3 regions of the Cupriavidus sp. 86D6 genome follow, and region 2 is predicted to be linked to each of the others. Evidence: predicted binding sites of a transcription regulator. Region 2 holds the regulator's gene; each other region holds the start of a gene.

What was found. Region 2 encodes HrcA, which represses chaperone genes, less so after heat shock. Its sites were predicted from a motif close to TTAGCACTCNNNNNNNNNGAGTGCTAA; they were not measured.
Region 1: the regulator HrcA is predicted to act here: its motif matches at 5,158-5,184, upstream of groES (co-chaperone GroES).
Region 3: the regulator HrcA is predicted to act here: its motif matches at 7,526-7,552, upstream of rpoH (RNA polymerase sigma factor RpoH).

What each region holds. Positions count from the first base shown of each region.
Region 1 is NZ_JBYPSB010000002.1:335,289-345,059, forward strand. Features, by position in the region: gene AC3G88_RS06575 (MASE1 domain-containing protein) at 107-1,396, shown strand; gene AC3G88_RS06580 (alpha/beta fold hydrolase) at 1,393-2,616, shown strand; gene AC3G88_RS06585 (patatin-like phospholipase family protein) at 2,636-4,963, opposite strand; gene groES (co-chaperone GroES) at 5,316-5,606, shown strand; gene groL (chaperonin GroEL) at 5,695-7,338, shown strand; gene AC3G88_RS06600 (T6SS immunity protein Tli4 family protein) at 7,669-8,571, opposite strand; gene AC3G88_RS06605 (hypothetical protein) at 8,568-8,759, opposite strand; gene AC3G88_RS06610 (T6SS immunity protein Tli4 family protein) at 8,890-9,771, opposite strand, start outside.
Region 2 is NZ_JBYPSB010000002.1:693,197-702,967, reverse strand. Features, by position in the region: gene AC3G88_RS08320 (malonic semialdehyde reductase) at 1-495, opposite strand, end outside; partial or broken gene AC3G88_RS08315 (DMT family transporter) at 583-1,522, opposite strand; gene AC3G88_RS08310 (DUF1841 family protein) at 1,614-2,045, shown strand; gene AC3G88_RS08305 (phospholipase A) at 2,173-3,501, shown strand; gene AC3G88_RS08300 (thioredoxin family protein) at 3,532-3,948, opposite strand; gene grpE (nucleotide exchange factor GrpE) at 4,029-4,586, opposite strand; gene AC3G88_RS08290 (hypothetical protein) at 4,875-5,030, shown strand; gene AC3G88_RS08285 (RNA-binding S4 domain-containing protein) at 5,098-5,493, opposite strand; gene hemH (ferrochelatase) at 5,538-6,653, opposite strand; gene hrcA (heat-inducible transcriptional repressor HrcA) at 6,765-7,817, opposite strand; gene AC3G88_RS08270 (NAD kinase) at 7,974-8,891, shown strand; gene recN (DNA repair protein RecN) at 8,937-9,771, shown strand, end outside.
Region 3 is NZ_JBYPSB010000013.1:46,793-56,563, forward strand. Features, by position in the region: gene maiA (maleylacetoacetate isomerase) at 1-193, opposite strand, end outside; gene AC3G88_RS22920 (fumarylacetoacetate hydrolase family protein) at 198-899, opposite strand; gene AC3G88_RS22925 (ANTAR domain-containing response regulator) at 1,082-1,717, shown strand; gene AC3G88_RS22930 (CmpA/NrtA family ABC transporter substrate-binding protein) at 2,174-3,484, shown strand; gene ntrB (nitrate ABC transporter permease) at 3,586-4,455, shown strand; gene AC3G88_RS22940 (ABC transporter ATP-binding protein) at 4,469-5,272, shown strand; gene ybiB (DNA-binding protein YbiB) at 5,347-6,336, shown strand; gene AC3G88_RS22950 (pirin family protein) at 6,395-7,267, opposite strand; gene rpoH (RNA polymerase sigma factor RpoH) at 7,622-8,557, shown strand; gene AC3G88_RS22960 (SCO family protein) at 8,677-9,291, opposite strand; gene cyoE (heme o synthase) at 9,388-9,771, opposite strand, start outside.

The sequences.
Region 1 (9,771 bases), 360 kb from region 2:
TGCTTCAGGCGCTTTTTTGAGGGCGCCGGTCAACTGGCCGGCGTGGTTCTCCGTTCATTCAGGGCGACCGGCCGTTGCCGGTTGCGCCTTGCATCAGGAATCCACCGTGAAATTTTCGAACCGGATCGTGACGCTGCCGTTGTGGGCGATCCTGTATTTCGTCTTCGGCTACGCGTCGCACCAGATCAACGGGCCGTTCTCTGCCACCGGCTATATCTGGCTGCCGGCCGGCGTGACCGTGGCCGCCTTCATGCTGGCGCCGGCCCGCCGCTGGGTGCCGCTGGGGCTGGCCTTCCTGGCCGCCCAGATGCTGCTGGGCGTGGTGGAAGGACGCGATCCGTTCCGCATGGTGCTGTTCTCGCTGGACGAGATCGGCTTTGCGGCGCTGGCCGTGGCACTGGTCCACATGATGCGGTTCTCGCTCGAAGGACTGGCCTTCCTGCGCGGCGTGCTGGTGGCCGCCGTGGTCAGCAGCGTGGGCGGCGCGGTGTTCGGGGCGGGCTGGTTCTGGCTGTTCCTGGACGTGCCATTCTGGGCCACCGCCAAGGTCTGGGCCGCCGCCGACTTCGTGGGTGTACTGATCGTCACACCGGTATTCGCGGGCTGGGCGCGCTTCAGCGCGGCCCGTTCTGGCGGCCGGCGCCGGGGCGAATTCCTGGCCGGTATCGCCGCGCTGCTGGCCGTGCTGGTGACCGCCGCAGTGGTGTTCGACGGCACCCGCATCGTGCAGTTGTCGCTGGACGTGGCCTATGCGCTGACCTATATCCCGCTGTTCTTCGTGGCGATCGCGGCGCTGCTGCTGGGCGGACGGGGCGGCTCGGTGGCGGTGGCGCTGCTGTCGGCGCTGGTACTGGTCAACACCGCCCAGGGCGACGGCCCGTTCGCCGACACGGCGGTCTACCACGGCAATTCGCTGCTGGTGGCCCAGCTCTACCTGGCCGTGGCGGCGCTGCTCACGCTGCTGATCAGCACGCTGCGCACGGCCCGCGAGCAGCTGCACGAGGCGGCGGCGAGCCGTCAGAACGACGTGGAACTGGCGCTGGCCGCCAGCGGGCAGCTGGTGTACAACCTCGACCCGCATAGCGGCCGCCTGCGCTGGAGCGGCAGTGTCGAACAGGCGTTTGGCATGGCCGAGCCGGCCTTCTCCACGCTGGACGACGTGCTGGCCTGCGTGCATCCCGACGACCGCGCCGAGGTACGCCGGCGCTGGCTGCGCGAAAGCGATGGGGAAGTGCGCGGGGATCTGACCTTCCGGCTGCTGCTGCCGGCGGGCGCCACCACCACGGTGGTGGACATGAGCGGCCCGCTGCTGGACGGCGACGACTCCGTGGCGCTGATCGCCGGGGCCTGGCGCATCGTCGCCAGCCACGACACCGAGGGGCGGCGCGCAGCATGACGACCGAACAGGCACCGCGCGTCGGGGCCTTGCTGATCCATGGGCTGGGCGGCACCCAGTATGACCTGGGGCCGATGCACAAGGTACTGCGGCGCGGCGGCGTGGAAACCCACGCCGTGACGCTGCCGGGCCACGGCGGTACGCCGGAAGACCTGCTGCACGTGCGGGCCGAGCAGTGGATGGCGTCGGTCACGCAGGCCTACGACGCGCTGGTCGACCAGTACGACACGTTCCACGTGATCGGCATGTGCATGGGGGCGCTGCTGGCGGTGGCGCTGGCCGAACGGCGCCAGCACCGCAAAGGCAAGCTCGTGGCGCTGTCCGCGCCGGTCTATATCGACGGCTGGTCAACCCCGCCGTACCGCTGGCTGCGGCACGTGGTCTACCACCTGCCCGTGCTGCCGGGCCGCATCAAGGTCGAGGAAAACGAGCCGTTCGGCATCAAGAACGATCTGGTGCGCGCCATCGTCAAGGCCAAGTTCGAGCGCGGCGACAATTTCCACTACCGATGGGTGCCGCTGACCTGCATCCGCCAGGTGGACCGCCTGCGGCGCTGGGTGCTCGACGGCGCGCGGCGCGTGGCCTGCCCGACGCTGGTGGTGCATGCCCGCGAGGACGAACTGACGTCGGTGCGGTCGGCGGACTTCCTGCTGGCGAACGTGCCGCAGGTGCAAGGCGTGGTGGTCGAGAACAGCTACCACATGATCTGCGTGGACAACGACCGCGAGCAGGTGATGGCCAGCGTGGCCGGATTCCTCGGGCTCGACGCTGGCGCCGGCCGCGCGCGCACGCGCCGCGCCGTCGAGGCGCCGATGGCAGCGGAGGCCGTGCAGGCGCTGGTGCAGGATTACCTGGCCGCGCTGACGTCGCGCCATTTCGAGGCCATCTATCCGCAGCTCGATCCGGCCATCGTCTGGCGGCACGTGGGCGACCACCCGCTGGCCGGCGAGTATGGCGACCGCGATGCCGTGATCGGCCTGTTCCAGCGCCTGGCGCAACTGGCTGGCGACACGATCCGCATCGACGTGGCGGGCGCGCCGCGTATCGACGGGCAGACCGTGGAGGTGGATATCAGCGTGTCGTATCTGTTCGACGGCACGCCGATGCAGGGCCATGGCACCCAGACGCTGCAGCTGCGCAATGGCCGCATCGCGGCCGTCGAATACCGCTCGGCGATGGCGGTCGCCAGCCCGGCGGCGCTGGCGGGCCAGGCCGTCTGAGCATGCCGGGAGGCACCCGTCAGAACACGCGGCCCAGCTGCAGATAGAGGTTCCAGACGCCCTTCGGGGCCGCCGCGAAGCCGAAGTAAAGCGGGCCGATCACGCTGTTCCCCCCGATGAACGCACTGGCGCTGGACTTGTACGGGCCGCTGCCGAAGTTGCGCCGCCTGAGCCAGACATCGCCGATTTCGAGGCTGGTGCCGAAGACCGTGCTGCGCAGCCCCGGCAGCGTGAACTCGCGCAGTTCGTTCAGATAGGTGAGCCGCCCATACAGCAGGTAGTTGCCCGAGAACTGGTCCGGCGCATAGGCCGACAGCCGCTGGAAGCCGCCCAGCGTGAAGCCCAGGCCGCCGCTGACGCTGTTGTTCGAGCGGTGGTCGTTGTACGTCATGGCACCTTCGGCGGCCAGGTTCAGCGTGTGGCGGCCGTAGCTGCCAGCCCACAGCGCCTTGGCGTGGACGTCGTCGAAGCTGTTGTCGGCCCCGCCGAACGACAGCTGGTTCACCGCGTACAGGTAATAGCCCTTGCGCGGGAAGAGCGGGTCGTCGAGCTGGTCGATGGTCAGCTGGGCGCGCACCACGGGCTGGCGCACCCGGGCACTGAACCGGCCGTTGGGCGCGCCGGCGAGCAGGTAATCCGAGGCGTAGCGCACCTGCTGGTAGTTCGCGCCGAGGCGGAACTCGCCCAGGCGGCCGATGGGCAGCCCGAAGTCGATACCGGCCTGAGCGGTGTCCACGCGCACGGCCGTCAGCGGCGTGGCATTGCGCTTGTCGCCATTGTCCGGGTAGATGTCCACGTGCTTGCGGGCGTATTCCAGATAGGGCGCGATATAGAAGCCCAGCCGGTCGAACACGGGCTGGCGCAGTTCGGTATGCCATTTCGCCTGGTTGCTGCCCAGCACGATGTCATTGCGCCATTCGAGCCCGCCTTGGGTCAGCCACGGGTAGCGGTGGCCGAGCTGGAGGTTGAAGGCGCCCTTGCCATCGAACGTGGTGGACAGTCCGAAGCCGAACAGCAGGAACTGCGGGCCCCATGACTTTTCGTGCGCATCGACCTTGAGCACCGAGCGGCCGTCCTCGGTCACCAGTTCCTGCGTCACGCTCTCGAAATCGCCACTGGTCGACAACTGGGTCAGGTCGTGGTTGACGGCGGCCGTGTCGTAGCGGTCACCTTCGCGCACGCGCAGGTACTGGCGCACGTACGACGCCGGAATGCGGCCCGAGGTGTGTACCTCGATCGCGTCCACCCGGCGCGGTTCCGCGGTGGCCACGTGCGCGGCACGCGAAGCGATGTACTGGTCCCAGGCCTCGCGCGGCAGGGCCAGCCCGGCCAGCCGGGGCGCGATGGCGGTGGTGGCGGCATAACCCAGCCCGATACCGTCGCCGGCGTGCGAGAAATCGGTGAAGGACAGCTTGCCCAGATCGGGCTCCAGCAGGACGTCGCGCGGGCCCAGCAGCGCCTTTTGCGTGGCTACGTTCTGGTTGGTCAGGATCGTCACCATCTGCTGGGTGACGGCTGCCGGAGAGTCCAGCGTGGCCGGATCGTCGAGCGGGGTGGCCACGTTGACGGCAATCACGATGTCGGCGCCCATGTCGCGCGCCATCTGCACCGGCAGGTTGCTGACCAGCCCGCCATCGACCAGCGTGCGTCCGTTCACGGCGAACGGCGCGAACAGGCCGGGCACGGCGGCACTGGCGCGGATGGCACGGGGCAGCGAGCCGTGGTCCAGCACCACGGGCGCGCCGGAGCCGAGGTCGGTGGCGATCGTGCGGAACGGCACCGGCAGGGTATTGAAATCGACGTCGCCGGGCCATGCCGACGTCCAGTCCTGCAGCAGCGTCAGCAGCTTGTTGCCCTGCACCAGGCCGATCGGCAGCTTGACGCCATCCTTGCCAAGCCCCGCCGAAATGCCGATCGGATACTGGAAGCTGTCCTCCCGGAGCGTCTGCGGCAGCTGCGCGCGTTCGTTGCGGTCGAACACGATGTCGCTGAGGTTCACCCGGGACAGCCGGGTTTCCAGTTCGTCGGCGCCGATGCCGCTCGCGTACAGCCCCCCGACCACCGCGCCCATGCTGGTCGCGGCAATGCAGTCCACGGGGATATGCATCTGCTCCAGCGCCTTGAGCACGCCGATATGGGCGTAGCCCCGCGCGCCGCCGCCGGACAGCACCAGGCCGATGCGCGGCCGGGCGGACGGGGCGCCATTTGCACCGTCGGGACCACTGGCCGGCCCGGCGGCGCATGCCGCATGGGCGTGCTGCCACGACAGCAAGCCGAGCAGGAACAGACCGAACAGGACAGCCCACCCCGGCGGGGCTCGGTGCGGCGCAATGGCTTGGCGAAACATGACGGTCACTTCGGAAAGGGCTGACAACGGTGGGGAACCCGTCTGCCAACGTGGCAGCGGAACTTTTCGTGGACATTGTCAGGGGATGCGGCCAGAAAGTGGCGATCTGGCGCACGGCGAAGAAAAAAACCGCAGGGTACGGGAAAACCCCCATTCAGCCCGCGTCTTGAAAACGAAATACCCCGTCCCTATAATTAGCACTCGCTGGGGGAGAGTGCTAACAGCCAGCTGTTGCCCCTTCCCTGCGGTATACCCGAAAACCCGATGGCCGTTGCCGACCGGTGCCAGGGCACCCCCTGATAACGGCCGTTTTGTGAATTAAAACTCACTTTTTTTGTATTTAGGAGTCCGTATGAACCTGCGTCCTCTGCACGACCGTGTGATCGTGAAGCGTCTGGACAATGAAACGAAGACCGCTTCCGGCATCGTGATTCCCGACAATGCAGCCGAAAAGCCGGATCAAGGCGAAGTGCTCGCCATTGGCCCGGGCAAGAAGGATGACAAGGGCAACAACATTGCCCTCGACGTGAAGGTGGGTGACCGCGTGCTGTTCGGCAAGTATGCCGGCCAGGGCGTGAAGGTGGATGGCCAGGAGCTGCTGGTCATGCGCGAAGAAGACATCATGGCTGTCGTCAACAAGTAATCGACGCCCGTCCTTCCAGACATACCCAGATTCCTGACCGCCCAGCCCGATGCGCGGGGCGGTCTTCCCAGATTCGGAGATTCAGAACATGGCAGCAAAAGACGTAGTGTTCGGCGACGCCGCACGTGCCAAGATGGTTGAAGGCGTGAACATTCTCGCCAACGCAGTGAAAGTGACGCTGGGCCCGAAGGGCCGTAACGTGGTGCTGGAGCGCAGCTTCGGCGGCCCGACCGTGACCAAGGACGGTGTGTCCGTGGCCAAGGAAATCGAGCTGAAGGACAAGCTGCAGAACATGGGCGCCCAGATGGTCAAGGAAGTGGCTTCCAAGACCAGCGACAACGCCGGTGACGGTACCACCACCGCTACGGTCCTGGCCCAGTCGATCGTGCGCGAAGGCATGAAGTTCGTGGCCGCCGGCATGAACCCGATGGACCTGAAGCGCGGCATCGACAAGGCCGTGGGTTCGGCCGTGGAAGAGCTGAAGAAGCTGAGCAAGCCGACCACGACCAGCAAGGAAATCGCCCAGGTTGGCGCGATCTCGGCCAACAGCGACGCCTCGATCGGCGAGCGCATCGCCGAAGCCATGGACAAGGTCGGCAAGGAAGGCGTGATCACGGTGGAAGACGGCAAGTCGCTGGCCGACGAGCTGGAAGTCGTGGAAGGCATGCAGTTCGACCGCGGCTACCTGTCGCCGTACTTCATCAACAACCCGGAAAAGCAGGTTGTTCAGCTGGACAACCCGTTCGTTCTGCTGTTCGACAAGAAGGTCTCGAACATCCGTGACCTGCTGCCGGTGCTGGAGCAAGTGGCCAAGGCTGGCCGCCCGCTGCTGATCATCGCCGAAGACGTGGAAGGCGAAGCCCTGGCCACGCTGGTGGTGAACAACATCCGTGGCATCCTGAAGACCGCCGCCGTGAAGGCTCCGGGCTTCGGCGACCGCCGCAAGGCCATGCTGGAAGACATCGCCATCCTGACGGGCGGCACGGTGATCGCCGAGGAAATCGGCCTGACGCTGGAAAAGGCCACGCTGCAGGACCTGGGCCAGGCCAAGCGCATCGAGATCGGCAAGGAAAACACCATCATCATCGACGGCGCCGGTGACGCAGCTGCGATCGAAGGCCGCGTGAAGCAGATCCGCGCCCAGATCGAAGAAGCGACCTCGGACTACGACCGCGAGAAGCTGCAAGAGCGCGTGGCCAAGCTGGCCGGCGGTGTTGCCGTGATCAAGGTTGGCGCTGCCACCGAAGTCGAAATGAAGGAAAAGAAGGCCCGCGTGGAAGATGCACTGCACGCGACGCGCGCTGCCGTGGAAGAAGGTATCGTCCCCGGCGGTGGTGTGGCCCTGCTGCGCGCCCGCGCTGCCATCTCGGCGCTGCAAGGCGACAACCCCGACCAGAACGCCGGCATCAAGATCGTGCTGCGCGCCATGGAAGAGCCGCTGCGCCAGATCGTGCTGAACGCTGGTGAAGAAGCGTCGGTCGTGGTGGCCAAGGTCATCGAAGGCAAGGGTAACTACGGTTACAACGCCGCTTCGGGCGAGTACGGCGACCTGGTGGAAATGGGCGTGCTGGACCCGACCAAGGTGACCCGCACCGCGCTGCAGAACGCCGCTTCGGTGGCTTCGCTGATGCTGACGACCGACTGCGCCGTTGCCGAAACGCCGAAGGAAGAGTCGGCTCCGGCAATGCCGGGCGGCATGGGCGGCATGGGCGGCATGGACGGCATGATGTAAATCGCGCCGGACTGCCGGGCCAGACGGCCTGACTGTCAAAAAACCCCCGAGGGTGCGAGCCCTCGGGGGTTTTTGTTTTGTGCGGCCTTCAGCGAGCGCGCGCCACAATCGCGTGCGCGGCGTCTTGCCGCTGGCGCAAGGACGGAAGCAATTCCGCCCTCAGCCATTGCAATGCCGCGCCAGTCGATACGGCAGCGTGCCGTTGCCACCCGCCGGCGTGCGCAAGGCCGGCGTGGGGAAGCAGGGGAGCCGACGCAAGTGCAAGCAGCACCCGCCGGCGTGAGCGGCTCGTGTTTGTCATGGGTGTCATGGGTTGGGCTGTATCCATGGTCAGACGGCTCCCGGCCGCAGGCGGATGGAATCGATCAGTCTGTCCCATAGCTCTAGCGCTTCTTCGTCGCTGGCGAATGATTCGTTGTTGGTCTTGTAGACGCTTTCGATGACGTCGAGCTCGGCATTGAGCTGCGGCTCGGCGAGCGAGTATTCCTTGCCGGAGGCCTCCCATTTGAAGGCGTAGAGCCGCTTGCCCTTCTCCGTCCCCGCGATGAGGATCTCGTCGGCCTCGATGGGGCCGACCGGCCGCGCACGGTTGCGCAGTTGATGCATGCCGGCAATCGAGCCCAGCAAGCTGGTCAGCAAGCCGCCGGCCCGCTTGCGCAGGCTGGGCTCGACGCGATATTGAGCGAAGGCCGACACCTGGATCCATGCGTCGGGCTTGTTGGGGAGCTTGATGGTCAGGGACCAGCTTTCGCGGTTGAAAAGGGTGTCTTCCAATATGACGCTGCCTGCCACAAAGCCTTTTCGCCGAGGCACCGACGCGTCATCCACCGGCCGCAACTTGTCGGCAATCTCCGCGCAAAACTCCAATTGCGAATCGAGACGGTCGTTCGACACTTCCCTGAGATAGGTTAGAGTCCGGCCGCCCACGCGGAAGTACGAATCGAACTGATACATGATTGTGCCCCCAGGCCGATTCCATGACACAAGCGTGACGCCGCGATTGATGCCATGGTCCACCCGCCGAACGAACAGACTGCCGTATTGCTCGTGCGGCGCGGCACGCAGGGCCTGCTCACGCTGGTTGATCATGGCGTCATACGCCAAGTCTGTGCGGATGTCGTTGCGAAAGACTAGAGGGTCAGTGTTGTACCGCCATTGCGGTACGAGCGTTGCATCCTCCGGCACGTCCACGAGGTGTCGGCCGATGGACGTGGTTATCCAACTTGGGGTCATGCGGACTCCTGTTCGAGTAACGGATACCATTGGGCATCCTGAGCGATCGTGGCACGCCGTGAGACACCCCGAAGTACCTTGTCGCAGCCGTGGATCTCGGTCAGTGCCCGGCTGACGAAGCCGCCCATGGAATGCGTAACCACAATCACGTTCTCGGCCACGATGCGCGACGGCCACTTGCGCGGCATGCCTCTGCGGTCCGCGCCTTTGCCATCCGGGGTATCGTGAAGCAGTATGCCGGGGCGAGTGCGAGCAGCACCCGCCGGCGTGAGCGGTTCGTGTTTGTCATGGGTGTAATGGGTTGGGCTGTATCCGTGATCAGACGGCTCCCGGCCGCAGGCGGATGGAATCGATCAGCCTGTCCCATAGCTCCAGGGCTTCCTCGTCGCTGGCGAATGATTCGTTGTTGGTCTTGTAGACGCTTTCGATGACGTCGAGCTCGGCATTGAGCTGCGGCTCGGCGAGCGAGTATTCCTTGCCGGAGGCTTCCCATTTGAAGGCGTAGAGTCGCTTTCCCTTCTCCGTCCCCGCGATGAGGATCTCGTCGGCCTCGATGGGGCCAACGGGCCGCTCACGGTTGCGCAGTTGATGCATCCCGGCAATCGAGCCCAGCAAGCTGGTCAGCAAGCCGCCAGCCCGCTTGCGCAGGCCGGGCTCTACGCGATATTGAGCGAAGGCCGACACCTGGATCCATGCGTCGGGCTTGTTGGGGAGCTTGATGGTCAAGGACCAGCTTTCGCGGTTGAATCGGGTGTCTTCCAGAATGACGCTGCCCGCCACAAAGCCTTTTCGCCGAGGCACCGACGCGTCATCCACCGGCCGCAGCCTATCGGCAATCTCCGCGCAAAGCTTCAGCTGAGAGTCGCGACGGTCGTTCGACACTCTCATCAGATACGACAATGTCCGGCCCCCAATGCGGAAGTATGAGTCGAACTGGTACATGATCGTGCCGCTCGGACGATTCCAGGAAACCAATGTCACGCCGCGATGGGCCGAATGGTCCACTCGTTTAACGAACAGACTGCCGTATTGCTCGTGCGGAGCGGCACGCAGGGCCTGCTCACGCTGGTTGATCATGGCGTCATACGCTACATCTGTACGAATGTCGTCGCGAAAAGCCAGCGGGCTGTTATTGAATCTCCACTGAGGAACAATCACGGCATTGTCGGGCACATCTACCAAATGACGTCCGATGGCCAT
Region 2 (9,771 bases):
GACCGACCACTTGCCGTCGGGGAAGAACGCGGCGTTGACCTTGCCGGCATCGAAGCCGCCCATCGGGCCGCAGTCGAGGCCCAGCGCACGGGCGGCCAGGATGAAGTAACCGCCCTGCAGCGAGCTGTTCATCAGGGCATCGCGGGCAATCTTCTCGTCGTTGCCGGCGTACCAGGACCGCGCGTCGGCGTGCGGGAACAGCTTCGGCAGCTGGTCGTGGAACGCGTTGTCGAAGGCGATGATCGCGGTGACCGGCGCCGAACGCGTCTTTTCCACGTTGCCGGCGGACACGCACTCCACCAGGCGGGCCTTCTGCTCGGCCGACTTAACGAACACGATGCGGGCCGGCGAGCTGTTCGCTGCCGTGGGGCCAAACTTCATCGCTTCGTAGACCTGCTTCAGCAGCGCATCGTCCACATGCTTGTCTTGCCACACGTTATGGGTGCGGGCTTCGGTGAACAATTGTGCGATGGCGGCCTGATCGACGGATTTCATTGCGCGTTTTCCGGGTTTTGTGAAGGAAGGAAGCGCGATTGTACCCAAGCGAGGGCCATCGGCCCACAAGCGGTTTGATGAATCCGTTCAATTCCGTTCGTCGGCCGCATCGAGCGGCGGCGTGCCGCTGGCGCGGCGGGTGAGCCAAAGGACACCCAGCAGGATCAGCCCGCCGCCCACGGCCTGCGCGGCGCCGATATGCTCGCCCAGCAGCGCGGCGGCCAGCGCCACCGTGACGACCGGTTCCAGCGTCGACAGCATCGACGCCTTCGACGCCCCCAGCTTCTGCAGGCCGGCGAAGAACGTCAGGATGGCCAGCACCGTCGACACCAGCGCGATGGCCACCAGCGCCAGCCAGCCGCCGCCCGTGGACGGAAACTGCGGCGGCACGCCGGCACCGGTGCGCAGGATGCCGACCGTCACATAGACCAGCGCCGCCGCCGAACAGATCACCGTGGTCGTGGCGATGGCATGGATGCCCGCCGTCACGCGCGCGCCCACCACGATGTAGACCGAATAGATCACGGCAGCCGCCACGCCCAGCGCGATGCCGAGCGGCTCGCCCTCGCCACCGCCCACGGTCAGGCCCGCGCCGACCGAGCACAGCACCAGCGCGATCACCGCCGCCGTGGCCAGCCGTTCCTTCAGAAACACCGCCGCCAGGATCGTCACGAACAGCGGATAGAGATAGAGCAGCAGCGCCACCAGGCTGGCTTGCGCATGGTTCAGCGCCGTGAAGAAGCAGTAGGACTGGCCGACGTAGCCGATGCCGCCCATCGCGGCCAGCGCCAGCACGCGCCGCCATGGCGGCAGGGCGATGCCGCGCGTGCGCATGACGAACGCCATGGCGATGGCCGCCACCACGAAGCGCACGGCCAGCAGGCCATAGACATCGGCACCCTGCGGCGTAGGCGAATCGCGCGAAGATGGCCATGGCGCCAAAGGCGCTGGCCGACAGCGCGATCAGCAGCACGCCGGCGAGCGTGTCGCGGGCGTGGCCCAGGGTGCCGGTGGCGGAGACGGTCATAGGGGCGAACGGAATCCGAAAGCTCGCATTCTACTCACGCGGCGGGCTGCCCCGGCAGCATTCGGACCGCTGCACTACAATAGCGGCCATCATGTTCAATCCCTCACGAGAAGAAGTCCGCCGTTTCTTCTGCGAAGCCTGGCAGAAGCGCGTCGCGGGCAATGTCCTCACGCCGCTTGAGGCCATCGCGGTCGACTGGATCGACCAGCATCCCGAATACCACGACCAGCTCGACGATGCCGAAGGCGCCGTCGCACGCGACTACACGCCCGAAGGCGGCCAGACCAACCCGTTCCTGCACCTGGCGATGCACCTGTCGATCTCCGAACAGGTGTCGATCGACCAGCCGCCCGGTATCCGCGCCGCGTACGAGGCGCTGACCCGCCGCCTGGATTCGCCGCACGCCGCCCAGCACGAGATCATGGAAGCGCTGGGCCAGATGCTCTGGAATGCCCAGCGCAACGGCATGCCGCCCGACGGACAGGCCTACGTGGACGACATCAAGCGCCGCGCTGCAGGCTGAGCGTCCGACAAACACCGACAAGCGCCTCGGGCGCCGCATGCTAACCTCTTGCGGTCGCAACTCCCGGCCATGCCCGCCCTGCCCGACCCCGTCGGTCGTGCCTTCCGGTGCGGCGTGCCGTTGTCCCATGCCATTTACCCTTCCCGTGCGCCCTGCCCGGCGGCGTGCCGCTAGCCGGCCTGTGTCTGCGCTGGTGTCCGCGCTGGCATCCTCGCTGGCATCCTCGCTGGTCATGGCGGGCGCCGTCATGGTGCCGATGGCCGCCCACGGTGCCGTGGCGCTGTTGCAGCCGCCGCGCCAGATCGACGGCACCCGGCCACTGACACTGACGCTGCTGGTCACTGCCGATGCCGATACCCGCCGCTACGCCGTGCCCGATTCGCTGCAGGTGACGGCCTCCGGGGACCTGGCCGCCCCGATCCGCATCGCACTGACGCGCGTGGGCGGGGGGCCCGCTGTGCTGAACCTGCGTCCCGGCGAATCCCGTACGATCAGCTACCGCGCCGAATGGCCGGCCGACCTGCGCGGCCAGGTGCGCCTGGACGTCACCGGCATCGACGCCGCGCCGGTTCTGGTGACGCTCAACCGCGCGCCGGTGCCGGGCCAGACGGCGCCCGCGACGTCGCAAGCGCCCCAGGCGGCCACCGCGCCTGCGGCTTCCGCCCCGGAGGGCAAGCCGCCTGTCACGCCCATCGTCACCGCGGACAACAACGCCCCGGCGCCCGCCCCTGCCGACCTGCGCGATGCCCAGCGCCTGTCGTTCAACGAGCCGATGTACCTGATGTTCGGCGCGCACGACGGCGCCAACGCCAAGTTCCAGATCAGCTTCAAGTACCGGATCTTCGAAGGCAAGGACCCGAATTCCAAGTCGGTGCTGGACAACCTCTACTTCGCCTACACGCAGTTCTCGCTCTGGGACCTGGCCGGCGACTCGCGCCCGTTCAAGGACACCAACTACCGGCCCAGCCTGTATTACTACCTGTCGGATACCGGCGTGAAGAACAGCGTGCTGAGCCGCCTGTCGGTCGCCACCGGGTTCGAGCACGAATCGAATGGCCGCTCCGGCGACGAATCGCGCGGGATCAACACGCTGTTCGTCAAGCCGACGATGTATTTCGGCGATCAGACCGACTGGCACTGGCGCGTGGCGCCCAAGCTCTACGCCTATGTGGGCAAGAGCGACAACGAGGACATCGCACACTATCGCGGCTACATGGACCTGAACATCGCCTACGGCAAGCCCGATTCCTGGGAGCTGGCCGCCACGCTGCGCAAGGGGACCCGCAAGGGCTACGGCAGCGTCGATACGCAGCTGACCTACCCGCTGGCGCGGCTGCTGCCGGGCACGGCGGGCTTCCTGATGGCCGGGTTCTTTTACGGCTACGGCGAGAGCCTGCTCTATTACAACCAGAAGACGCCGTGGCAGTTCCGCATCGGGTACGCGCTGTCGCGCTGAGCGCGCGAATTCGCCCCCGCGTGACGACGGTCAACCCGCCAGCGGCTTGCCTTCGGCCTTGAGGCGCGCATTGCCGACCGCCGCCGCGAACTGGCCGTAGCCGTGCCAGCCGGTGGCGCGCCCGAGCTTCTTGCCCCTGTGGAAGAACATGAACACGGGAATGCCATGCAGGCCGAAGCGGCGGCCCAGTTCGGGATGCGCGTAGACGTTGGTGTGCAGCCAGCGCAGGTTCAGCACGCGCAGCTTGTCGGGATCGGCCAGGATGGCCTTCTTGGCCATCTCGCAATTGAAGCAGTCCACACCCCAGAAGAAAACGCAGACCAGGTCGTCGCCTGCCCCCGCGATGGCGGCATCGATGGTGTCGGGGCCTACCGGCTGCATGCCGAGCGCATCGAAGGCCCGGTGATCGAGGTGGGGTGCGTGGTGAGGGTCTTGCGCGTCGGACATCGTTGGGGACCTCCGGAAACAACAACGCCCGGCAACCTTGCGGCCACCGGGCGTCTTTCAGACGATTACATCGAAACAGCTCAGCGCGGCGCCGAGACGGTCACCAGCGCGGGACGCAGCACGCGATCGGCAATCGTATAGCCGCGTTGCAGCACTGCCACCACGGTGTTGGGTTCCTGTTCGGACGGCACCATCGAGATGGCCTGGTGGCGATGCGGATCGAACTTCTCGCCGACCGGATTCACCTCGACGATCTTGCCGCGCTCGAAGGCCGCGGCCAGCTGACGCGCCGTCAGCTCCACGCCTTCGCGCATCTTGGCCAGGTCGCCGGTGTTGTCGGCCAGCGCAGCCTGGAGGCTGTCCATGACCGGCACCAGATTGTCGGCGAAGTTCTCGATGGCGAACTTGTGTGCCTTGGCGATCTCTTCCTGCGAACGGCGGCGGATGTTCTCGCCCTCGGCCGTGGCACGCATGAACAGGTCGTAGGTTTCCTTGACCTTGGCTTCCAGCTCGGCCACCTGCTGGGTCAAGCGTGCCACGTCGTCGGGACCGGCGGCCGCAGCCTCGGGCGCCGGCGCTGCCGCGGCGTTGGCCGCCTGCTGCGTGTTCGTATCTGGCGTCTGATTCTGTTCTTCCATGTCGATTCGTATCAAAAATGCAAAACCTCGGCCCGCAACGTCTGCGGACCGCGGGGTGGATCGGATGCCAATCGGCAAGTCTAGCCGCACATGGCGCCACGCTTCCAGTTTTTCAAGTGTGCGGGTTCAGAGACCCCGAAATACGCCGTTACAAAGGCCTGTTTGATGCAATCCCCTGTTCATTGATTTGCTGCAACGCAAACACTAAGATTCAATGCAGGAAAAAATGACAAAAATAACGGGAGCAGAAAGGTGGATCAATTTGGTGCATCTTCGGGACGCTTCGCCATGCACAAGCTACCAGTCGTGACGTTCTGTGTCGTCGCCGTTCTGTCGGCGATGACGGCCTTTATCTGTCTGTCCGAAGCGGTGGCGCCACGCGACACCGAGTATGGCAGCGGCAAGGCCGTATTCAAGCACTACCTCGTGCAGTACGTCCGTTAACCCCCGCCCTCACACCGCCCGGCCGCGGCAGCCCTGCCGTGACCGGATCGCTGACATTTCCGATTTCCTACCCTCTGAAATTGTCGATCCTGCGCCGGTCGCGCTTGGTCGGGCGCCCCTGCAGTTCCGCGGTCGGCTCCGGCTGCATGCGCCGCCGATCAGACTCCGCCTGGCGCCGGGCCTGGCTTTCCGGGGTTTCCTCATAAGTACTCTGGGCGATGGGCGCTGCGCCGCGCGACGCCGGCACGCCCTTCACCACCACCTCCCAGCGCTGCTGATGGGCTTCGAGCACCACGGTATCGCCGGGCTTCACTTCCCGTGAATTCTTGACCGGCTGCCCGTTGACCGTCACCCGGCCACGGTCCACCGCCTCGGCCGCCAGCGAGCGGGTCTTGAAGAACCGCGCGCACCACAGCCACTTGTCGATGCGCATCCGCGCACCCGCCTCGAAATCCACTTGCATCGTCAAATCCTTCCTGACGGCTTGCCCGCCGCCATGGCTTTCCTTCAGGCCGCCGCGCCGCGTGCCTGGGCACGCCCGCGCCGCGCTTCCAGTTCGTGCGGATGGGGTATGGACAGCGGCCAGCCCTGCAGATGCTGCAGGGCAATGTCGGCCAGACCGGCGATCCAGGGCTCGGCATCATTCAGGCATGGAATGAAATGGAAGTCCTGCCCGCCTGCCACCCGGAACTCGCTCTGCCCTTCCATCGCAATTTCCTCAAGCGTCTCGATGCAGTCTGCCGGAAAACCGGGGCAGAACACATCCACCCGTTGTGTGCCAACCCGGCCCAGTTCCGTCAGCGTCGGTGCGGTATAGGGTTGCAGCCATTCGGCCTTGCCAAAACGGGACTGGAACGTCACCTGGTACTGGCCCGGCTGCAGGCCCAGCGCCTCGCCAAGCAGGCGGCCGGTCTTCAGGCATTCGCAGTGATAGGGGTCGCCCAGGTCCAGCAGCCGGCGCGGCAGGCCGTGGAAGGACAGGATCAGCTTGTCGCCCCGCGCAAAGTCAGGCACGCCATGGCGGGTCCAGTACGCCCTGACCTGGGCATCCAGCGCCGCGATGTAGGCGGGATGATCGTGAAAGTGCTTGATCAGCCGCACTTCCGGCTGATTGCGCCATCCGGCCAGCACACGGAACAGCTTGTCGAACGCGGTGGCTGTGGTAGTGCCCGAGTACTGCGGATAAAGCGGCAGCACCAGGATCTGTTCGGTGCCCTGCCGGCGCAGCGCCTCCATGACCGAGCCGATCGACGGATTGCCATAGCGCATGGCGCAGGCCACGGTCACATCATGACCGAGCTTGTGCATCAGCAACTGCAGCGCATGCGCCTGGCGCTCGGTGTGGACCAGCAGCGGCGATCCGGTCATATGCGCTTCGCGCAGCCAGATCGATTCGTACTTCATGGCCGACGCCCGCGAACGGAACGGCAGGATCAGCCCATGCAGGATGGGCAGCCAGGCCAGGCGCGGGATCTCCACCACGCGCGGATCGGACAAAAACGCCTTCAGATAGCGGCCCACCGCCTTGGGCGTGGGGGCGTCGGGGGTGCCAAGGTTGATCAGCAGGATCGCGGTGCGCGGCGGCTGGCCGTGCTGGTATGCCGGTTCAGGCGAAAACGTCATGGGGTTTCCGTTTCGGATGCCGGGGCGCTGGCAATCGGGAATGGGGTCGGGAGCATGCAATGGTAGCCGGCCGGCGGTGCCCGGCCCGTAAGGACAGACACCGGCACCGCATCAGGAGTTCTGGCTCAGCGCGCTCGACAGCAGCCGGGCCGTGATGTCGACGATCGGGATCACCCGCTCGTAGGCCATCCGCGTCGGTCCGATCACGCCCAGCGTGCCGACGATCTGGCCATCGACCCCGTAGGGCGCGGTAATGACGGCCATGTCCTCCAGCGGCACCAGCTGGCTTTCGCCGCCAATGAAGATCTGCACGCCCTGCGCGTGGCTGGACACGTCCAGCAGCTGCAACAGGCTGGTCTTGTGCTCGAACACGTCGAAGAGCCGGCGCAGCTTGTCCATGCTCGACGACAGGTCTTCCACCTCCAGCAGCCGCCGCTCGCCCGAGATGACCACCTGCTCGGTATTGTCCTCGGCCATCGCGCTGCTGCCGGCCTCCACGGCGGCCTGCATCAGCGACGACATGTCTCGCCTTAGCGCCTGCAGTTCGCCGCGCAGATGGTCGCGCACGGCATTGAAGCTCATGCCCGCGTAGTGGGTGTTGAAGAAGTTGGCGGCCTCGATCAGCTGGGCCGGGGTGTACGACAGTTCGGTCTGGATGATGCGGTTCTGCACGTCGCCCTCTGGGCTGACGATGATCAGCAGGATGCGCTTGTCCGACAGCCGCATGAATTCCACCTGCCGGAACGCCTGGGCGCGCCGTGGCGTCATCACCACGCCGGCAAAGCGCGACAGGTTCGACAGCGTATGGGCCGCCGCCGTGATCATCCGCTGCGGGCCCAGTTGCTGGCTGGCCATCTGCCCCTGGATCTCGTCCTTCAGGCCGGCCAGTTCGGCGTTCAGGCCGGGCGGACCTTCCAGCGGGCGCGCCGTCAGCATCGTGTCGACGAACAGCCGGTAGCCGCGGGGCGTGGGAACCCGGCCGGCCGACGTATGCGGGCTGGCAATGAAACCCATTTCCTCGAGGTCCGACATCACATTGCGGATGGTCGCCGGCGACAGGTCCAGACCCGAGTACTTCGACAGGGTCCGCGAGCCCACGGGCTGCCCCTCGGCGATGTATCGCTCGATCAGGGTCTTGAGCAGCGTTTTAGAACGTTCGTCCATGATGCTGGGGATTTTAATCAAAACTGGCCCGTTCGGGCGTCCGCCCGCGCATGGCGGGCGCACGATCGCTGTCGGCCGGCAGGTGCCGCCGGCACCCGTTCCGGCGGCGCCGGGCCGAAGCTGGCAATGGGCATCCCGGTATGTTCTAATCCCGCCATGTCTGCCCCCTCAAAGACCAGCGCCCTGCGCGCTCCGTTCAAGACCGTCGCCCTGGTGGGCAGGCATTCGACCGCCGGTATCGAAGGCCCGCTGGAAGAACTGGCGTCCTGCATCTTGCGCAATGGCCAGGATGTGGTGTTCGAGCGCGAGACCGCCATGGCGACCGGACTGACCGGCTATCCGGTGCTGAGTCCCGACGAAATCGGCCGCGAGGCCGACGTCGCCGTGGTGCTCGGGGGCGATGGCACGCTGCTGGGCCTGGCCCGCCAGCTGGCCGGCCACGAGGTGCCGGTGATCGGTGTCAATCATGGCCGGCTGGGCTTCATGACCGACATTCCGCTCGAGGACGTCACCCGGACGCTGCCCGAAATGCTGGCCGGCCGCTACGAGGCCGAATGCCGCATGCTGCTGGAATCGCGCGTGATCCGCGACGATGCCGTCATTTTCTCGGCGCTGGCGTTCAATGACGTGGTGGTGAACCGCTCGGGCATCTCGGGCATGGTGGAACTGGCCGTCTCCGTGGACGGTTATTTCATGTACAACCAGCGTTCGGACGGCCTGATCGTGTCCACGCCCACCGGCTCCACCGCCTATGCGCTGGCCGCCGGCGGCCCGATCCTGCATCCCACGCTGTCGGGCCTGGTGCTGGTGCCGATCGCCCCGCACGCCCTGTCGAACCGGCCGATCGTGCTGCCGCACGACGCCGAAGTCACGATCGAGGTAGCCAGCGCGCGCGATGTCAGCGTCAACTTCGACATGCAGTCGCTGGCGTCGCTGCTGCCGGGCGACCGGATCGTCGTGCGCCGCTCGGCCAAGACCGTCAACCTGCTGCACCCGCTGGGCTACAACTACTACGCCACGCTGCGCAAGAAGCTGCACTGGCACGAGTATCCGACCGAAGACAACCGGCTCTGAGCCCGCCCTTCCCCGTATCCCGCCTGACGCCACCAACCGCCCAAGATGCTGCGCAGCCTGTCCATCCGCGATTTCGTCATCGTCGACACGCTCGACCTCGACTTTTCGGCCGGATTCACCGTATTTACCGGCGAAACCGGCGCCGGCAAGTCGATCCTGATCGATGCGCTGGCCCTGGTGCTGGGCGAACGCGCCGATGCCGGCGTGGTCCGTGAAGGCGCGGCGCGCGCCAGTATCAGCGCCACGTTCCTGACCCATCCCGCGCTGGATGCCTGGCTGGCCGAGCGCGAACTGGCCGGCGACGACGACACCGTGCTGCTGCGCCGCACCGTCGATGCCTCGGGCCGCGGCAAGGCGTTCATCAACGGCGCCGCCGCCACGCTGGCGCAGCTGCGCGAGGTGGGCGACCAGCTCGTGGACATCCACGGCCAGCACGCGCACCAGCAACTGCTGCGCCCGGACGCCCAGCGGCACCTGTTCGACGCCCACGCCGGGCTGACCGAGCAGGCCGGCGCGGTGGCCGAGGCCTGGCGCGCCTGGCGTGCCGCGCGCGCGCAGCGCGAAGCCGTGGAACACCAGTCGCGCGAGATGCAGCTCGAACGCGAGCGGCTCGAATGGCAGGTGGGCGAGCTCGACAAGCTCGCGCCGCAAGCCGGCGAGTGGGAAGAGATCCAGGCCGAGTACAACCGCCTGTCGCATGCGGCCGGCCTGATCGACGGCAGCCGCGCGGCGCTCGACGCGCTGTCCGAATCCGATGGCGCCGTGGCGTCGGTGCTCAACGGCGTGGTGCACCGGCTGCAGCAGCTTGCCGATGTCGATGCGGGCCTGCGCGACGTGCTGGCCGCCCTGGAACCGGCGCTGGTGCAGGTCGAGGAGGCCG
Region 3 (9,771 bases), on a different contig from region 2:
GCGGACGGCCGTCGACCACCAGCGTCGGCACCACGCCGTCGGCGTTCAGCGCGCGGTACTCGGGCTTGAGCTGCATGCCGCCGTCCTTGAGCAGGTGCACGCCCTTGTAGTCGTAGGGCAGCCCCTTCAGGTTCAAGGCGATGCGTACGCGAAACGAAGCCGAGCTGCGGAAGTAGCTGTGGAGCGCAAGCATGGCCTCAGACCACCTTGACGGTCAGGTCGCCCACGCCGGCCACGTGGCACTGCATGACGTCGCCCTTGACCACCGGGCCCACGCCTTCGGGCGTGCCGCTGTAGATCAGGTCGCCCGGCTGCAGTTCGAACAGTTTCGACAGGTACGACACCATTTCGGGCACCGACCAGATCAGGTCCGACAAGTCGCCGCGCTGCTTTTCCACGCCGTTCACGGCCAGCGTCACCGCGCCCTTTTCCGGGTGGCCGATGGCGGACACCGGCACGATCGGGCCAATCGGTGCCGACTTGTCGAACGCCTTGCCGGTTTCCCAGGGGCGGCCGGTCTTCTTCGACTCGTTCTGCAGGTCGCGGCGCGTCATGTCCAGGCCGATGGCGTAGCCGTAGACGTGGCTCGCGGCCTGTTCCACGGGGATGTCCTTGCCGCCCTTGCCGATGGCCACCACCAGCTCCACCTCGTAGTGGCAGTTGCCGGTGCCCGGCGGGTACGGGAACGTGCCTTCGGTGTTGTCGGGCACGTAGCTGACCGCGTCGGACGGCTTGCAGAAGAAGAACGGCGGTTCGCGGTCGGGGTCCGAGCCCATTTCACGTGCATGCGCGGCATAATTGCGGCCCACGCAATAGACCCGGCGCACGGGGAAGCTTGCGCTGCTGCCACGGACCGGCACCCCGACGGGGGCCTGCGGGGCGAATACGAACTCGGTCATCCAAACTCTCCTGCTTTCTCTTTTTTGATGGGACGCCGCGCCGGCGCATTCGGCGTGCCCCGGTTTCGATGCGGAAATCGGGGGCGCGGCAGGGGCAAAGCATACACCCGGCGTACGGTGGCATACAGTGCAGGCAGCCCCGGCGCGAATCTTGCATATTGCAGTGCAACCCAGCGACCGTCATGAACCGCCGCACCTCGCCCCCACCTGCCAGTCCACCGCCGGCCGCAGGCTCCCGCACCCTGAGCATCCTGCTGGTGCGCGACCCGCACGACGCCGATCCGCTCAACGTGGAGACAATCCGCGCCGGATTGGCGCAGGCCGGCTTCACGACGGTGCAGACCGTGGACGCCGACCTGCGGCTGCCCGACGTGATCGCGGCCACGCTGCCCGACCTGGTCATCATCGCGTCCGAATCGGCCGCCCGCGACACCATCGAGCATGTGTGCGTGTCCACCCAGCACGCGCCGCGCCCGATCGTCCTGTTCACCGACAACGACGATTCCCAGCGCATCAAGGCCGCGCTGTCAGCCGGAATCACCGCCTATATCGTCGACGGCCTGCGCGCCGAGCGCGTCAAGACCGTGCTGGACGTGGCCTATGCGCGGTTCGAGCTCGACCAGCAGCTGCGCGCCGAGCTGGACGCCACCAAGCTCAAGCTGGCCGAGCGCAAGACCGTGGAACGCGCCAAGGGCCTGCTGATGGAGTCGCGCGGCATCACCGAGGACGACGCCTACAAGCGGCTGCGGTCGATGGCGATGGAGCGTGGCATCAAGCTCGTGGAAGCCGCCCAGCGCGTGATCGACGTGATGGGCTGAGGCCAGTCCATCCTTCCGCCATCCCTTTCGCCCGCGTCCCTCCCGCGCCCCCCAACACCAGCCCGGTGCATGCGCGGGCGCGGCGCTGCACCAGATACGCCATCCCGCCGCTTCCCCGCACGGTTTCGCGCTGACTTTCCGCTCCCGGGGCCTGCGCCGCAGGCCCCCAGCGTGCACCGTCCCCACGCTTGGCGCCTCGATCTGGTGAAAAGCGCCGCCGGCCGCACGGTGTTGTGCACCGCAACGGGCATGGCATGACGCTTGCGTAGTGGCTGACAAGGCCAACGACGGCCGGCATCACCCTGTAGTGCCCGGTATCACCCACAACATGCATGCACGCGCGCCAACGACGGCCCGCGCGGCATCGGACAACGGCGTCCTGCACCGCACCTTCCGGCTTCTGTCGACGCCTGGGGCTGCGGTCGGGACGCCTTTTTTCTTCTCGGAGCCATCGCAATGCCCTCTCGCCTCAAGATTGCCAAGCCCAACGTCGCCGACAACGCGGCCGCCGACCGCGCTCCGGCCAGCCACGGCCGCCGCCGCGCGCTGGCCACCCTTGCCGGCGCCAGCGTGATGACGCTGGTCGATCCGCTGGTGCGCAGCGGTGCCTGGGCAGCCGGCTCCGATGCGCCCGAGAAGGCCGAAGTCAGGATCGGCTTCATCCCGCTGACCGACTGCGCCTCGGTGGTCATGGCGTCGACGCTGGGCCTGGACAAGAAGTACGGCATCAAGATCACGCCGAGCAAGGAGGCGTCGTGGGCAGCCGTGCGCGACAAGCTGGTCAATGGCGAACTCGATGCCGCGCACGTGCTCTACGGCCTGGTCTATGGCGTGCAGCTCGGCATCGGCGGGCCCCGGAAGGACATGGCGGTGCTGATGAACCTGAACCACAACGGCCAGGCCATCACGCTGTCGCAGAAGCTGGCGGAAAAGGGCGTCAAGGACGGTGCCAGCCTGAAGGCGCTGATGACCCGCGAAAAGCGCGAGTACGTGTTCGCCCAGACCTTCCCCACCGGCACGCATGCGATGTGGCTCTATTACTGGCTGGCCGCCAACGGCATCAATCCGATGCAGGACGCCAAGGCCATCACCGTGCCGCCGCCGCAGATGGTAGCCAACATGCGCGTGGGCAACATGGACGGCTTCTGCGTGGGCGAACCGTGGGGCGCGCGTGCCATCGCCGACAAGATCGGCTTCACGGCCGAAACCACCCAGGCCATCTGGAAGGACCATCCCGAGAAGGTGCTCGGCACCACATCGGATTTCGTCCAGAAAAATCCGAACACGGCCCGCGCGATGGTGGCGGCCGTCCTTGAAGCATCGAAGTTCATCGACGCATCGGCCTCGAACCGCCGCAAGACCGCCGAGACCATCGCGGCCAAGTCCTATGTCAACACCGACATGGACATCATTTTGGACCGCATGCTGGGCCGCTACAGCAACGGTCTGGGCAAGACCTGGGACGATCCTGATTCGATGAAGTTCTATCAGGACGGCCTGGCCAACTACCCGTTCCTGTCGGACGGCATGTGGTTCCTGACGCAGCAGAAGCGCTGGGGCCTGCTGAAGGACCACCCCGACTACCTGGCCGTGGCCAGGCAGGTGAACCGCATCGACGTGTTCAAGCAGGCCGCCGCCGCGGCGCAGGTGCCGCTGCCCAAGAGCGATTTCCGGACCGCGAAGCTGATCGACGGCGTGACCTGGGACGCCGCCAAGGACCCGAAGGCCTACGCCGACGGCTTCAAGATCAAAGCCGGCGCCCTCTGACCCCGCACGCGTTGTTCGCGACCTGATCGCCCTCTGGAAAGGAGCCCGCCGTGAATGCCCTCGCCCCTGCCGTTACCCCCACTACTCCGCAAGGAGCCGCCATGGATGCCGATGTCCTCGATACGGAAGCCAAGGAACAGACGCGCCGCCGCGCCCAGGAGCTTGCCATCCAGGCGAAGCAGGCCGCGCGGCGCGAGGCCGTAGCCGGCTTCGTGCTCAAGTGCGTGCCGCCGCTGGCCGGCTTCGTGCTGTTCCTGCTGGTCTGGCACGGCATCGCCACGCTGATCCCGGCATTGCCCACGCCCGGTGCCACCTGGAATGCCGCCGTGCCGCTGTTTGCCGATCCGTTCTATCGCAACGGCCCGAACGACCAGGGCATCGGCTGGAACGTGCTGGCGTCGCTGGCGCGCGTGGCGGCCGGCTTCGGCCTGGCGGCGGTGATCGGCATTCCGGCCGGCTTCCTGCTGGGGCGTTTCGCCTTCCTGAACGCGATGGCGGCACCGGTCATCAGCCTGCTGCGGCCCGTGTCGCCGCTGGCCTGGCTGCCCATCGGCCTGCTGCTGTTCAAGGCCGCCAACCCGGCCGCCATCTGGGCCATCTTCATCTGCTCGATCTGGCCGATGATCATCAACACGGCGGTCGGCGTGACGCGCGTGCCGCAGGACTACCTGAACGTGGCGCGCGTGCTTGACCTGTCCGAATGGAAGATCTTCCGCAGCGTGCTGTTCCCGGCCGTGCTGCCGTACATGCTGACCGGCGTGCGGCTGTCCATCGGCACCGCGTGGCTGGTGATCGTGGCCGCCGAGATGCTGACCGGCGGCACCGGCATCGGCTTCTGGCTGTGGGACGAGTGGAACAACCTGAAGGTCGAGCACATCGTCATCGCCATCTTCATCATCGGCGTGGTGGGCCTGGTGCTGGAGCACCTGCTGCTGGCCCTGGCGCGCCGCTTCAGCTACGGCAACACCTGATCGGAGCCCCGTCATGGAAAAATTCGTCAGCATCGAACACGTCGGCCAGACGTTCAAGACGCGCAAGGGCCCGTTCGTGGCATTGCGCGACATCAACCTGTCGGTTGCCGAAGGCGAGTTCATCACGCTGATCGGGCATTCGGGCTGCGGCAAGTCCACGCTGCTGAACCTGATCGCCGGGCTGACCACGCCCACCGCCGGCGCACTGATCTGCGCCGGGCGCGAGATCGCCGGGCCCGGGCCGGAGCGCGCCGTGGTCTTCCAGAACCATTCGCTGCTGCCGTGGCTGACGTGCTTCGAAAACGTCCACCTGGGCGTGGAGCGCGTGTTCGGCGCCACGGAGGGCAAGGCGCAGCTGAAGGCCCGCACGCACGACACGCTGGCGCTGGTGGGCCTGACCCACGCCGAAGGCAAGTATCCGCACGAGATCTCGGGCGGCATGAAGCAGCGCGTGGGCATCGCCCGGGCGCTGGCGATGCAGCCCAAGGTGCTGCTGATGGACGAGCCGTTCGGTGCGCTCGATGCGCTGACCCGCGCCCATCTGCAGGACGAACTGATCAAGATCGTGGCGCGTACGAAGAGCACCGTCGTCATGGTCACGCACGATGTGGACGAGGCCGTGCTGCTGGCCGACCGCATCGTCATGATGACCAACGGCCCGGCGGCCACCATCGGCGAGATCGTCAGCGTCGATATCCCGCGCCCGCGCGACCGCGTGGCGCTGGCCGACGACAAGACCTACCACGCCTGCCGCACGGCCGTGCTGGACTTCCTGTACCGCAAGCAGCGCAACCCGGCGCTGCAGGAAGCCGCCTGAGACCCTGCGGGACCCATTGCCGGCGGCAATCGTGGGCTATCATGAACCCCACCCCCACGATTCCGGCAGTCATCATGACCACAGCAGCAGATTCGCCATTTTTGGCGGCAAAGTACATCAAGGAAATCGGCCGCGGCGTCAACGGCGCCCGCGCGCTGCCGCGCGAGGATGTCCAGGCGCTGTTCGACGCCATGCTGGCAGGCCGCGTTTCCGATATCGAACTGGGCGCGGTGCTGATGGCGTACCGGATCAAGGGCGAGGCACCGCACGAACTGGCCGGCATGCTTGAAGCCGCGCACCAGCATTGCCAGCCGCTGGCGGCGCCGCCCGACAAGCCCGTGGTGGTGATCCCCAGCTACAACGGCGCGCGCAAGCAGCCCAACCTGGTGCCGCTGCTGGCGATGCTGCTGGCGCGCGATGGCGTGCCGACGCTGGTGCATGGCGTGCGCGCGTTCCACGGCCGCGTGACCAGCATGGCCCTGTTCGACGCGCTGGGCGTGCCGCTGTGCGCCACCACCCAGGCCGCGCAGGACCAGCTGCGTGCGGCATCGAACCCGCTGGCCGTGCTGCCTATCGACGTGCTGTCGCCCGCGCTGTCGGCCCTGCTCGACAAGCGCGCGATCATCGGCCTGCGCAATTCGTCGCACACGATCGTCAAGATGCTGCAGCCGGTGGGCGCGCATACGCCGGCCGAAGCCCTGCGCCTGTACAGCTACACCCACCCCGAATATCGCGAAACACTGACCGATTATTTCTCGCACGAGCCGGCCAACGTGCTGCTGGGCCGCGGCACCGAGGGCGAGGTGGTGGCCGATGCCCGCCGCAGCACGCGCATCGACTGGCTGCACGACGGGCATCAGCGCACGATGGTGGACCCGGTGGGCGGTTCCATCGCCGAAGTGCCGGCGCTGCCCGCCGGCACCGACGTGGCCGACACGGCGGCCTGGATCCGCAAGGTGCTCGATGGCGCCGAGCCGGTGCCCGCCCCCATCGCCACCCAGATCGCCACGATCAAGGATTGCCTGCGGCAGGCCACGCGCGTGGCCTGGGCCAGCCCGGTCTGATCGCCCAACCCGGCCAGCGCGCGGAAAGGCGGCCGCGGCACGTCGGCCGCGCTGCGGCCTAACGCCGCACCGGCAGCGGGATGCGCTCGGTTTCGCCTGGCACGTGCGGAAACTTGTCGTCCTGCCAACGCTGGCTGGCTTCCTCGATGGCCTCCTTGCTGCTGGCCACGAAGTTCCAGAAGATAAAGCGGCGGCCGTCGGTCGGATCGCCGCCAAGCAGCATCACGCGCGACGGCATGGTCGCCGTGATCGTCACCGGCTCGCCCGGCGTCAACACCACCAGATGCTCGGCGGGCAGCGTCTCGCCATCCATTTCCAGGTTGCCGTCCACCGGATAGACGCCGCGCTGCACATGTTCCGCCGGAATCACCAGGCTGGCGCCGGCATCCATCTCGATGGCCACGTAGAGCGTGCGGCTGTACACCCGCACCGGGGATTCGGCGCCGAAGGCATCGCCGGCAATCACCGTCATCCGCACGCCGGGCAGTTCCAGCTTGGGCAGCGTGGCGCCCGGATGGTGGTGGAACGACGGCGGATCGTTCTCATGGGCCAGCGGCAGTGCCACCCAGGTCTGGATGCCATGCAGGCGCGGGCCTGCCTCGCGGGCGGCATCCGGCGAACGTTCCGAATGGACGATGCCGGTGCCAGCCGTCATCCAGTTCACGTCGCCCGGCCGGATCACCTGTTCGCTGCCCAGGCTGTCCCGGTGCATGATCTCGCCCTCGAAAAGGTATGTCACCGTGGCCAGACCGATATGCGGATGCGGACGCACATCCATGCCCTGCCCCGGCGCCATCTCCACGGGGCCCATGTGGTCGAAGAAAATGAACGGCCCGACGGTCTGGGTCGTGGCGGCGGGCAGCAGGCGGCGGACGGTGAACTCGCCGATATCCCGCACATGCGGCTTCAGCAAGTGTTCGATAGCAGACATGGAAACGTCTCCAAGGAATGGTGCAATGCGGCTGGAAAACAACTTCAGTGTAGCGAATCCCGCAATTCACCATCCCGAATTTGCAGTGAATTCGTCGGAAACCGATTGACCGCCGGCTTCTCTAATATTCCTGTCGGGCGCACGCTACCCGCCACGCCTTGTGGGAACTAGGGCGCGATCCGAAGCCGACGACGATCAGACGCTATCGGGATTACGACCCCGATGTGACGGAACTATCAACCCCATCGGCCCTCTAACTTAGCACTCGTCCGGTTCGAGTGCTAATATGCGTTGCAATGCGGTGTCCTTCCGGGACACACCGGCAACCCACCGCCGGATGCGAAAGGAGTCATAGTGAACGCAGTCCTGTCTGCCGATCAAAACCAAGTTTCCCGCCGTCTGCCGACGGCGCCCCAGAGTGCTGCCGCGAACAGCCTTGCGCTGACGTTTCCGGGCACGCTGGGCAATCTGGATAGCTATATCCAGGCGGTCCATCGCATTCCGCTGCTTACCCCCGAGGAAGAGCTGCGGCTGGCCCGCGACCTGCGCGACAACGATTCCGTCGATGCCGCCCGCCGCCTGGTGATGTCGCACCTGCGCCTGGTCGTGTCGATCGCCCGCCAGTACCTGGGCTACGGCCTGCCGCACGCCGATCTGATCCAGGAAGGCAATATCGGCCTGATGAAGGCCGTGAAGCGCTTCGACCCCGAGCAGGGCGTGCGCCTGGTGTCGTACGCGATGCACTGGATCAAGGCCGAGATCCACGAATACGTGCTGAAGAACTGGCGCATGGTCAAGGTGGCCACCACCAAGGCCCAGCGCAAGCTGTTCTTCAACCTGCGCAGCCACAAGCAGGGTGCGCATACCTTCACGCCCGAGCAGATCGAAGCCGTTGCACGCGAGCTGAACGTGAAGCCCGAGGAAGTGATGGAGATGGAAACCCGCATGTCGGGCGGCGATATGGCGCTGGAAGGCCAGATCGACGATGGCGAGGAAGAATTCGCCCCCATCGCCTACCTTGCGGACAACCACAACGAGCCGACCAAGGTCATCGAGGCCAAGCACAACGACCGGCTGCAGGTGGAAGGGCTGGAAGAAGCGCTGAGCAAGCTCGATCCGCGCAGCCGCCGCATCATCGAGGCGCGCTGGCTGGACGTGAACGACGACGGCTCGGGCGGCTCCACGCTGCATGAGCTGGCCGACGAATTCGGCGTGTCGGCCGAGCGGATCCGCCAGATCGAGACGGCCGCGATGAAGAAGATGAAGGGTGCGCTGGCGGCATTTGCCTGATCCGCGCCAACGCGGAACGCACCAAGCAAAAGGCCGGTCGATTGACCGGCCTTTATGTTTGCCCTGGCGCACCGGCATCGCCGCCGCGCGCCCGGCACGTCCGTCAGGACATCAGGACATCAGGACATCAGCGCCTTCAGGTCGTGGGCGATCGGCTCCGGACCCTGACCGTGGCGGATGAACAGCCGCAGCTGGCCGTTCTGGTCGAATACGTAGCTGCCGGCCGAGTGATCCATCGTGTAGTTGTTCGGCGACGAACCGGGCACCTTGGCGTAATACACCTTGAAGTCCTTGGTCACCTGCTTGAGCGCGGCCTCGTCAGCCGGGCGCAGGCCCAGGAAGCGCGCGTCGAAGGCCGGCACGTACTGGCCCAGCAGCGCGCCGGTATCGCGGTCCGGGTCCACCGTGACGAACAGCACCTGCACCTTGTCGGCATCGGGGCCCAGCTGCTCCATCACCTGCTTGAGCTCGACCATGGTAGTCGGGCAGACGTCCGGGCAATGCGTGTAGCCGAAGAACATCAGCACCACCTTGCCCTTGAAGTCGCCCAGCGTGCGGGTCTTGCCGGCGGGGTCCTGCAGCGCGAAATCCTTGCCGAAGTCGCTGGCGCCCGAGATATCGACGTTCTTGAACGACGGCTTCGGCTGCCCGCAGGCGGCCAGGAGCGCGGTGCACAGGGCGAGCAGGCAAAAGCGGCGAAATGTGGCGAAAAAGCCAGAGGCGGAGGTCGGCATGCGTCGGAGCGGATGGGAAGCAAGATACGCCCGGAAGTATCGCCGATCACGCTGGCCGTGGACTCCGGGCGCGGCAAGATGCCGCAGGCAGACCGATCAGACCTGCGGCACGAACTTGAAGTAGTGATCCACCAGCAGCGCCCCGAAGAGCAGCGACAGGTACAGGATCGAATAGCGGAAGGTGCGCTGCGCGAGCTGGTCCGAGTAGTTGCGGAACAGCTTCCAGGCGTAGCCCAGGAAGACCAGGCCCAGCCCCAGCGCGGCCACCAGGTAGATGACGCCGCTCATGCCGTAGACGAACGGCAGCAGCGTGGCCGCGATCATCACCAGCGTGTACAGCAGGATATGCAGCAGCGTGTAGCGTTCGCCATGGGTAATCGGCAGCATCGGCAGGCCGGACTTGGCATAGTCCGCGCGGCGATACAGCGCCAGCGCCCAGAAGTGCGGCGGCGTCCACGTGAAGATGATCAGCACCAGGAA